Regions from separate parts of the Streptomyces lunalinharesii genome, predicted to be linked through region 3. Evidence: riboswitches for the same ligand, from Rfam matches in the RefSeq annotation. Region 3 holds a riboswitch; each other region holds the start of a gene.
The links. Region 3 has a riboswitch for cyclic di-AMP ahead of ABD385_RS33590 (transglycosylase family protein). Riboswitches for the same ligand answer to the same signal wherever they lie in the genome.

Region 1 (3,269 bases), on a different contig from region 3:
CGTCCCGACCTCCAGGAGGGCCAGCGGCTGCGGCAGCCGGGCGAGCAGGGGCAGTAACGCGGCACAGCGGGCCGGCTCGTTGGTCTGGGTCGCGCGCTGCATGATCACCGCGCGGACCTCGTCCCAGTGCCGGACCGTCCACTCGCGCCACCGCCCGTACGCCGCCTCGCCGCGCGGCCCCGACTCGGCGTGCGGGCCGTCCAGGTAGCGCACCGCGGCGAGCAGCAGGTTCGGCTGCTGTTTGTTCCCCGAGGGCAGCGAACGGGCCAGCAGTTCGCAGATCTCGTCGTCCTGGCCGATCCGGGCGGAGAGCTCCTCGTGCGCGTCGGACCGGCCCCGCGCCTCGTACCAGGAGAACTCCCGGTACCGAACCGCCACGTCCCGTGGGGTGTTGACGGTGTTTCCGGTGTGTCCGGCGTTTCCGGTGTTTCCGGTGTTCGCGACGTTGACGACCATGAGGCGACGTTACCGTCCTCACGTTCCGTAACTGTGGGGCGGCCCTCCGCATAACGACTGGCGCACGATCGCCGCGAGATCGTTTGGCGATGTCGCTCCAACTCGCCCTGTTTGCGGCCGGACTGGGGGTAAAAGTCCACGCCAGAGCTTGTTCGGGGGGCTTGCGGAACCCTCGCGGATTCGTGGGAACGCTTGGATTTCCCGCACCGTCTCTATTACTGTCCGATAACGGAGCGCGGTCGTCCCAGCCGTCGCCAATGGCGGCACCGCGCGCCGGCGCCGAATCCTGCACGCGCTGTTCCCGCACCTCCAGAACGACCTTGAGCCACCCGCCCGAGCCGGCCTTCCGCACGGCGCGACCCGCGTCCTCGACCCGAGTCGAGTCGCCCGGATCGGCCGGTTCCGGGGGTCCTGTCGGATCCGCCTGGAATTGCTTGGAATTGAGTCGAGGGAACCGGGGAACCACCAACTTGGGGTGAATCGGGCGCCTCTCGCCAGGGGGCGCCGGTAGGAGACCTTCCTGCTCCGAACCCGTCAGCTAACCCGGTAGGCGAGAAGGAAGGAAAGGAGTGCGCCCCCGTGGCGTCCAACAGGCCCGCCCCTCATGCTCCGTCCGCGTACGGCCTCCGTGGTCCCACCGACTTCGGCGGCCCCGCCGCCTTCACCGTTCCCACGACTGCCGGTGATCCCGCCGGTGCCGGTGTTCCCTCCGGTGCCGCTGTTCCCGCCGCTGTGAGCGGTTCTGACGGCGGCGGCGCGTTTGCTGGTGCCGGTGGTTCCGTGGACGGTGCCGCTTCCGGCGAGGCACCCCAAGTCCTCGCGTCGTACGGCCAGTTGCCGGGGCGGCGATCCCTCGGTGAGGCGTTCTCCCACGACCTGTTGGCCCCGTACCCGTCGCCCGAGGGCGCGCCGGCGGACGCGCCGGGCGGTACCGAGCCGTCGGCCGGCCCCGCCGGTGAGGACGTCGGCGACGCAGGCCTGCCGGCCGACGAGTCGGCCGCCGGCGACGCATCGGCCCGCCCGGTCCGCGGCAAGCACCGGGTGGCCAAGCAGCGCAGCGGCGGGCTGGCGCGCGGCGGCACGGTGCTGGGCGTCGGCGTGATCGCGGCGGTCGGCGCGAGCGGGGTGGCCGCGGCCGAGGACCGGCCGCCGGTGCCGATATCGGTGCCGGACCCCGCAGGCGCCCTCGACGACGCCCCCGGTGCCCTCCAGGACGCCGGCCCCCGCGCGGCCGACGCCGGTGCCGCGCCCGTCGCGACGCCCGCCGGCGCGGACGCCGCGGCCTCCGCCCCCGCGGGGCCCTCCGCCCCCGTCAGCCCCGCCGCGTCCCACCCACAGGGCGACGCCGCCACCGCTGGCGGCGCACCGGGCGCGGGGCCGGCCGAGGCGCTGCGCCACCGCATCCTGCAGCAGGCCGACGGCCGAGCGGAGGCCGCGGAGCCGGCGGCGGAGGCGGGCAGTGGTGCGGAGGCCGGGCCGGGCTCCGCATCGGACGCCGGGCCGGCATCCGGCCCAGCGCCCGCCACGGCGCCCGCCACGGCATCCGGCTCAGCGCCCGCCACGGCATCCGCGCCGGCTGCGCCCGCGTCGCAGGCCCGTCCGGCGGCGTCGGAGGACCGGCCCGCCGACGGGGCGAGGACCTCCGTCGCCCCGGTCTCCTCGTACACCCTCGCCACCGGCTTCGGGCAGGCCGGCGACCGCTGGGCCGCGGACCACACCGGACAGGACTTCACGGCCCCGACCGGCACGCTGGTCAGGGCGGTTCACGACGGCACCCTCACCCAGGCGGGCTGGGCCGGTGGCTACGGCTACCGCATCGTCCTCACCCTCGACGACGGCACGCAGCTCTGGTTCTGCCACCTGTCGTCGATGGTCAAGACGACGGGGCGGGTGCACGCGGGCGACGTCATCGGCCGGGTCGGCGCCACCGGGAACGCCACCACGCCCCACCTCCACCTGGAGGTCCGCCCCGGCGCCGGTGCCCCGACGGACCCGCTGCCCTGGTTGCACGACCGCGGGGTCACGGTCTGACGGCCGCCCGGTCGCGGGGGAGAGATTCCCCGCGACCGGGCGGGTGCGGAGGGAACAACTCCCCGCTGCCGGGCGTTGTCACGGAGCATGACCGTGACACACGCCCAGAGCTCCGCCCCCACGCCCAAGTCGCTCGGTTCGCTGTCCGTCTCCCCGCTCTGCCTCGGAGGCAACGTCTTCGGCTGGACCGCCGACGAGGCCGAGTCCTTCGCCGTGCTCGACGCCTACGTCGCCGGCGGCGGCAACTTCATCGACACCGCCGACGCCTACTCCTTCTGGGTGCCCGGCAACAAGGGCGGTGAGTCCGAAACCGTCATCGGCAACTGGACGGCGGCCCGCGGCAACCGCGACGACGTCGTGATCGCCACCAAGGTCGGCGCGCAGACCGACCTCAAGGGCCTGTCCGCCGCCACCATCAAGACCGCCGTCGACCTCTCCCTGAGCCGCCTCCGTACGGACTACATCGACCTCTACTACACCCACTACGACGACGAATCGGTCGAGGTGGGCGAGTTCCTGACCGCCCTCGACGACCTCGTCCGGGCCGGCAAGGTCCGCGAGATCGCCGCGTCCAACATCTCCGCGCAGCGCCTCCAGGAGTCGCTGGACTTCTCCGCCCGCGAGGGCGTGGCCCGCTACGTGGCCCTCCAGCCGCACTACAACCTGGTCTCCCGCGACACCTACGAGGGCGAACTCGCCGACGTGGCCGCCCGCAACGGCATCGCCGCGGTCCCGTACTACGCGCTCGCCTCCGGGTTCCTGACCGGCAAGTACCGCCCGGG
Region 2 (3,269 bases), on a different contig from region 3:
GCCAAGCCGTGGGCCTTCCCGGCCCCCGAGCGCAGCCAGCTGCCCAACGGGCTGACCCTCCTGACGAGCCACCGCCCCGGCCAGCAGGTCGTCGCCGTGGAGATCAACCTCGTCGCCCCGCTGGAGGCCGAGCCCGAGGGCCTCGACGGGGTCGCCACGATCATGTCCCGGGCGCTGTCCGAGGGCACCGACAAGCACACCGCGGAGGAGTTCGCCGCCGAGCTGGAGCGTTGCGGCGCCACCCTGGACGCGCACGCCGACCACCCCGGTGTACGGGTCTCCCTGGAGGTCCCGGCGTCCCGGCTGCCGCGCGCGCTGGGCCTGCTCGCCGACGCGCTGCGCGCCCCCGCCTTCCCAGAGGGGGAGGTCGAGCGGCTGGTCGGCAACCGCCTCGACGAGATCCCGCACGAGCTGGCCAACCCGGCCCGGCGGGCCGCGATGGCGCTGTCCAAGGAGCTCTTCCCGGCCACCTCCCGGATGTCCCGGCCCCGTCAGGGCACCGAGGAGACCGTCGCCCGGATCGACGCGGCCGCCGTCCGCGCCTTCTACGACGCGCACATCCGCCCCGCCACCGGCACCGCCGTCATCGTCGGTGACTTCACCGGCCTCGACCTGGACGCCGCACTGGCCGACACCCTGGGCGCTTGGACGGGTTCCACCGCCGATCCGCAGAAGCCGTCCCCGATCGTCGCGGACGACACCGGCCGCGTCGTGATCGTCGACCGCCCCGGCGCCGTCCAGACGCAGCTGCTCATCGGTCGGATCGGCGCGGACCGGCACGACCGGGTGTGGCCCGCCCAGGTGCTCGGCACGTACTGCCTCGGCGGCACCCTCACCTCCCGCCTGGACCGGGTGCTGCGCGAGGAGAAGGGCTATACCTACGGCGTGCGGTCCTTCGGGCAGGTCCTGCGCTCCTCGGCGCCGTCCTCCCCGGAGGGCGCGACCGGCGCCGCCATGCTCGCCATCAGCGGGTCGGTGGACACCGCCTCCACCGGGCCGGCCCTCCAGGACCTGTGGACGGTGCTGCGCACCCTCGCCGCCGAGGGGCTGACGGACGCCGAGCGGGACGTCGCCGTGCAGAACCTCGTCGGCGTCGCGCCGCTGAAGTACGAGACCTCCGCCGCCGTCGCCGGCACGCTGGCCGACCAGGTGGAGCAGCAGCTCCCCGACGACTACCAGGCGCAGCTGTACGTCCGGCTCGCGGAGACCGGCACGGTCGAGGCGACCGCCGCGGTCGTCAACGCGTTCCCGGTGGACCGGTTGGTGACGGTCCTGGTCGGTGACGCGGCGCAGATCGCCGAGCCGGTCAAGGCGCTGGGCATCGGCGAGGTGACGGTCGTCAGCGGCTGACCCACCCTGTGACGGGGCGTCATCCGACGGCTCGTCAATCATCGACAAAGCGGCTCCCGTGGCGGTCACTTGCCACGGGAGCCGTTTCGTTCGTGCGCTCCGTGGGGCTACCGGGCCGGCGCCTGCGGCTCCGGTCGGTCGTCACTGTGACGGGCCGGTGGTGACCGGTTTGTTGCGTCGGTTGCCCGATTCGCGTGTGGCGTGGCGCACAAAAATCCGGTTCTGTTTGCCGATTGAAAGTTGTCCCGATTAGCGTCGGTCCGGCTGTTCGTCACAAGTCCGCCACACCAGTGGCACCGGACAGTCATCGCCGAGTCCCCGTACGGCGCGAGCCAGGGGAGCCGGGGACCCAACCGTCCCTTGGGGTGAATCGGGCCCCTCTCCGGAGGAGTCCGTAGGAGACCTTCCTGCTCCGAACCCGTCAGCTAACCCGGTAGGCGAGAGGGAAGGAAAGGATCAGCCAGTACATGGCGTTCACCCGTGCCACCGGGAAGCACCGTCGTGCGAGCCGCACCGCTCGCACCACCCGCAACCTCGCCGGCATAGCCACCCTCGCCGCCTCCGGCGTCGTCGCCTCCGTCGCGTCGCCCGCGCTGGCCGCGACGGACGAGTCGGCCCCCCATGACACCGGCCTCCAGCAGGCGGTCGTGATGGGCGACGAACTCGCCGTCCGGATCGAGGCACAGGCTGACGCGCAGCAGGCGGCCGCCGAGGCCACCGCGGCGCGCGCGAAGGCCGAGGCCGAGGCCGTCCGGCTGGCCGACGCGGCCAAGAAGAAGGCCGACGAGGTGAAGAAGAAGGCCGACGAGGAGCGCGCGGCCAAGGTGCGCGCCGCTCGCGAGGCCGAGCGCAAGCGCCTCAACACCTTCGTCGCCCCCGTGACCGGCTCCTACGTCTCCACCGGGTACAAGGCGTCCAGCGGACTGTGGTCCTCCGGTAGCCACACCGGCATCGACTTCCACGCCGCCTCCGGCACGTCGGTCCACGCCGTGGGGTCCGGCACCGTCGTCGAAGCCGGCTGGGGCGGCGCGTACGGCAACAACATCGTGATCCGGATGAACGACGGCACGTACACCCAATACGGTCACCTTTCGTCGATCGGGGTGACGGTCGGCCAGTCCGTCACCCGGGGCGAGCAGATCGCCCTCTCCGGCAACACCGGCAACACCACGGGTCCGCACCTCCACTTCGAGGCCCGGACCGGCCCCGACTACGGCTCGGACATCGACCCGATCGCCTACCTCCGCGCGCACGGCGTCAGCGTCTGATCCGACCGCGACTTCTCCGCCGCAGTACCGTCCCCCGGAGCCCCGGCCCACCACCCTGGTGGGCCGGGGCTCTGCTGTTACCCCAAGACGGGCGGCGCTTCCCTGGGCTGCGCGGGCGCTTTCGGACAGCCATCATCTCGCCGACCGAATGATGCCCCGCCCGTCGTCCGAAAAGCGCCCATGAATTCTCGAACTCCGGAGAGGAAATCCGCGCCGGTCGAATACAGTCGGGGAAAATCGTCGAACGGCGGCGGTTTCCGGTGATGACGGTGGAGGCGCAGGCGATGCGAGGTCACATTTCCACGCATGCGGTGTGCACGGCGATTCGCGACGACATCGTCTCGGGAGTGCTCGCGCCCGGGAGCCGACTGGTCGAGGATGTTCTCGCCACGCGGTACGGCGTCTCCAGGGTCCCGGTGCGAGAAGCGCTGCGCACCCTGCAGTCCGAAGGATTCGTCACCACGCGCCTCCATGCGGGCGCCTGCGTCGCCGAACTCACCGAACGGGAAGCCGTCGACCTCCTCGACATCCGGGCCGCCCTGGAGCCGCTGGGCGCCGCCCGTGCGGCCACCCGCCGCAGCGCCGCCCACCTCAAGGTGCTGCGCGGCCTCGTGCGACTCGGTCGTGAGCGGGTCCGGCACGGCCACCCCG
Region 3 (3,269 bases):
GGACGACTACGGCGGCTCCGCCTACGCCTCCCGCCCCGACCTCGCCAGCCGCGCCCAGCAGATAGCCGTGGCCGAGGCGATCCTCGACGACCGCGGCCCGGACGCCTTCCCCAGCTGCGCGGTGAAGGCCGGACTGACCAAGGGCGGCCGCAAGCCCGCCGTCGACCCCGGCGCCACCACCCGGCCCGCGCCGCGCCCGTCCCACGGCCACACCGGCACCGGCGACCCCTCCGACACGGCCGGGGACCAGGATCAGGCGGGCCCGGCCGGCAGGACCCCCGCGCCGTCCGACGGCGCCTCCGCCGGTTCCGACACCGGCACCGGTGCCGACGCGGGTGCCGACGCCGGTACCGACGCCCCGGACGCGCCCCCGGTGACCCCGGACCCGACGGACTCCTCGTCCGCCACTCCCGCCCCGTCCGACTCCGCGACGCCGGGCGACTCCCCTTCGGGGAAGCCGTCCGACCCGGCGTCCCCCTCGCCGTCCGACCCGGCCGACCCCGGTGCCCCGGCGTCCCCGTCGGACTCCGCCGGACCCGACCGGCCCGCCGAGCCGGGCACGCCGCCCGCCGCCGGCAAGCACCGCGGCACGCCGGACGACGGCACGGACCCCGCCCAGGACCGGGACGGCGGCAGCGGCCGGCATGCCTCGCGCGGCGGGGAGACGCCCCGCACGCCCCCGGCGAAGACCGACAGCTACCGCGTGCGCGCCGGTGACAACCTGTCAGCCATCGCGGACCGCCATGACCTGCCGGGCGGCTGGCCGGCGCTCTACCACCGCAACCAGGGCGTCATCGGCGCCGACGCGGACCTCATCCACCCCGGCCAGCTGCTCGATCTCGGCCGGACACAGGGGTAGTTACCGGCAGTTCGTCGTTTTTCGCGGCGTTCCGTAAAAGTGAGATATGGCTCTCGTTGCGGGGGGCGGACCCCGGTTCGCCCCCCGTTCTCATACCGGTGCCGACCTGCGGAAATGACCACCGCGATGATCAAAAACGGTCAACTTGGTTCAGAAGATGGGGTTTGAACACCAACGGGATTACTGATTACGGTCAGGACCGCTCGCCAAAGCGGGCCCTTCGATCGCACGCCGAGTCCTGCCGGCGGTCGGAGTCGACGACGCGCAAGCGCCGAAGGCAGGAGCGGGGGACCCAAGGTAAGTGCCGACCCCGCCCGTGAGAACGGGTCAGTCGGCTTGGGGTGAAGTCGCGTGTGCAGCACACGCGGCCGGGCAGCTCACACGGCCCGAACCCGACAGCTCACCTCGTAGGCGTCGGTGAGGAAACGAACGCACGATGCTGATCAACAAGGGCAAGCACCGCCGCAGCTCCAAGGCCGTCCGCGTCGCCACCCTGGCCGGTGTCGCCGGCGCCGCCGTCGCCGTCCCGCTGATGGGTGCCACCTCCGCTTCCGCCGCCTCGGTCGCCACCTGGGACAAGGTCGCCCAGTGCGAGTCCGGCGGCAACTGGTCGATCAACACCGGTAACGGCTACTTCGGTGGCCTGCAGTTCTCGAACTCCAGCTGGGCCGCCGCCGGTGGCACCCAGTACGCGGCCCGCGCCGACCTGGCCACCAAGTCCCAGCAGATCGCCGTCGCCGAGAAGCTCCTCGCCATCCAGGGCCCGGGTGCCTGGACCTGCGCCGGCGCCGGCAACCTGACCTCCGGTGGCCCGGCCGCCAACGTCGACACGTCCGGCGGCGCCACCGTCAAGAAGAGCCAGGGCGCCTCCGAGGCCCGCAAGCAGACCGAGGGCACCACCAAGAAGTCCGCCCCGGTCCGCGAGAAGGCCGAGAAGGCCCAGCCGGCCCCGCAGCAGTCGCACCGCTCCGGCGACACCTACACCGTCAAGGCCGGCGACACCCTCGCCAAGATCGCCAAGGCGCACGGCACCCACTGGAAGTCGCTCTACGCGGCCAACAAGTCCGTCGTCGGCGGCAACCCCAACCTCATCTTCCCGGGCCAGAAGCTCAGCATCTGAGCCGTCCCGGTTGCCGAGAGAGCTGCCCCGCTGTGGCGCGTACCCCCGAGCGCGCCACGGCGGGGCTTCTCCGTTCCCGGGCCCCGGAACCCCACCGCGGCCCGGCCGTCCCGCCTGGACCGCCCCGGCGACCGTCCTGACGTGCACCGATCCCGGTGCCCCGCCGACGGCCCGGCGCGACGTTCCCCGCTCAGCGAACATTGCCCGCAAACCTCCCGTGAACTGGGCTTTTAGCCTGCTTGTTGGGGTTTTTCGTCCCACGGAGCGGGCCACAGGCGAGCGGATCCGTCCGAGGCCGTTAGGCTCATGCCGAGAACTCCAGACACCCACGAAGGAGACAACGTGCCGTCCATCGACGTCGTCGTAGCCCGCGAAATTCTCGACTCGCGAGGTAATCCCACGGTCGAGGTCGAGGTCGGCCTCGACGACGGCAGCACCGGCCGTGCCGCGGTGCCGTCCGGCGCCTCCACGGGTGCCTTCGAGGCCGTCGAGCTGCGGGACGGCGACCCCAACCGCTACCTCGGCAAGGGCGTGGAGAAGGCCGTCCTCGCCGTCATCGAGCAGATCGGCCCGGAGCTCGTCGGCTACGACGCGACCGAGCAGCGGCTGATCGACCAGGCGATGTTCGACCTGGACGCCACCGACAACAAGGGCTCGCTGGGCGCCAACGCCATCCTCGGCGTCTCCCTGGCCGTCGCGCACGCCGCCTCCGAGGCCAGCGACCTGCCGCTGTTCCGCTACCTCGGTGGCCCGAACGCGCACGTCCTGCCCGTCCCGATGATGAACATCCTGAACGGCGGCTCGCACGCCGACTCCAACGTGGACATCCAGGAGTTCATGATCGCCCCGATCGGCGCGGAGTCCTTCTCCGAGGCCCTGCGTTGGGGCGCCGAGGTCTACCACACCCTCAAGAAGGTGCTGAAGGCCAAGGGTCTGGCCACCGGCCTGGGCGACGAGGGCGGCTTCGCCCCCAACCTCGGCTCCAACCGCGAGGCCCTGGACCTGATCCTGGAAGCCATCAAGGAAGCCGGCTACGCCCCCGGCCAGGACATCGCGCTCGCGCTGGACGTCGCCGCCTCCGAGTTCTACAAGGACGGCAAGTACCAGTTCGAGGGCAAGGAGCGCTCCGCCGCCGAGATGACGGAGTACTACGAGGAGCTGGTGGCGGCCTACCCGCTGGTCTCCATCGAGGACCCGCTGTTCGAGGACGACTGGGCCGGCTGGAAGGTCATCACCGACAAGCTCGGCGCCAAGGTCCAGCTCGTCGGCGACGACCTCTTCGTCACCAAC

Region 1: another riboswitch for cyclic di-AMP. It lies ahead of ABD385_RS32940 (M23 family metallopeptidase); the one in region 3 lies ahead of ABD385_RS33590 (transglycosylase family protein).
Region 2: another riboswitch for cyclic di-AMP. It lies ahead of ABD385_RS38995 (M23 family metallopeptidase); the one in region 3 lies ahead of ABD385_RS33590 (transglycosylase family protein).

What each region holds. Positions count from the first base shown of each region.
Region 1 covers NZ_BAAARK010000033.1:57,582-60,850, forward strand. The annotation lists gene ABD385_RS32935 (DUF2332 domain-containing protein) at 1-456, opposite strand, end outside; cyclic di-AMP (ydaO/yuaA leader) riboswitch at 878-1,024, shown strand; gene ABD385_RS32940 (M23 family metallopeptidase) at 1,237-2,487, shown strand; gene ABD385_RS32945 (aldo/keto reductase) at 2,575-3,269, shown strand, end outside.
Region 2 covers NZ_BAAARK010000062.1:18,557-21,825, reverse strand. The annotation lists gene ABD385_RS39000 (M16 family metallopeptidase) at 1-1,350, shown strand, start outside; cyclic di-AMP (ydaO/yuaA leader) riboswitch at 1,649-1,805, shown strand; gene ABD385_RS38995 (M23 family metallopeptidase) at 1,818-2,618, shown strand; gene ABD385_RS38990 (GntR family transcriptional regulator) at 2,903-3,269, shown strand, end outside.
Region 3 covers NZ_BAAARK010000035.1:52,433-55,701, reverse strand. The annotation lists gene ABD385_RS33595 (transglycosylase family protein) at 1-859, shown strand, start outside; cyclic di-AMP (ydaO/yuaA leader) riboswitch at 1,119-1,288, shown strand; gene ABD385_RS33590 (transglycosylase family protein) at 1,296-1,979, shown strand; gene eno (phosphopyruvate hydratase) at 2,286-3,269, shown strand, end outside.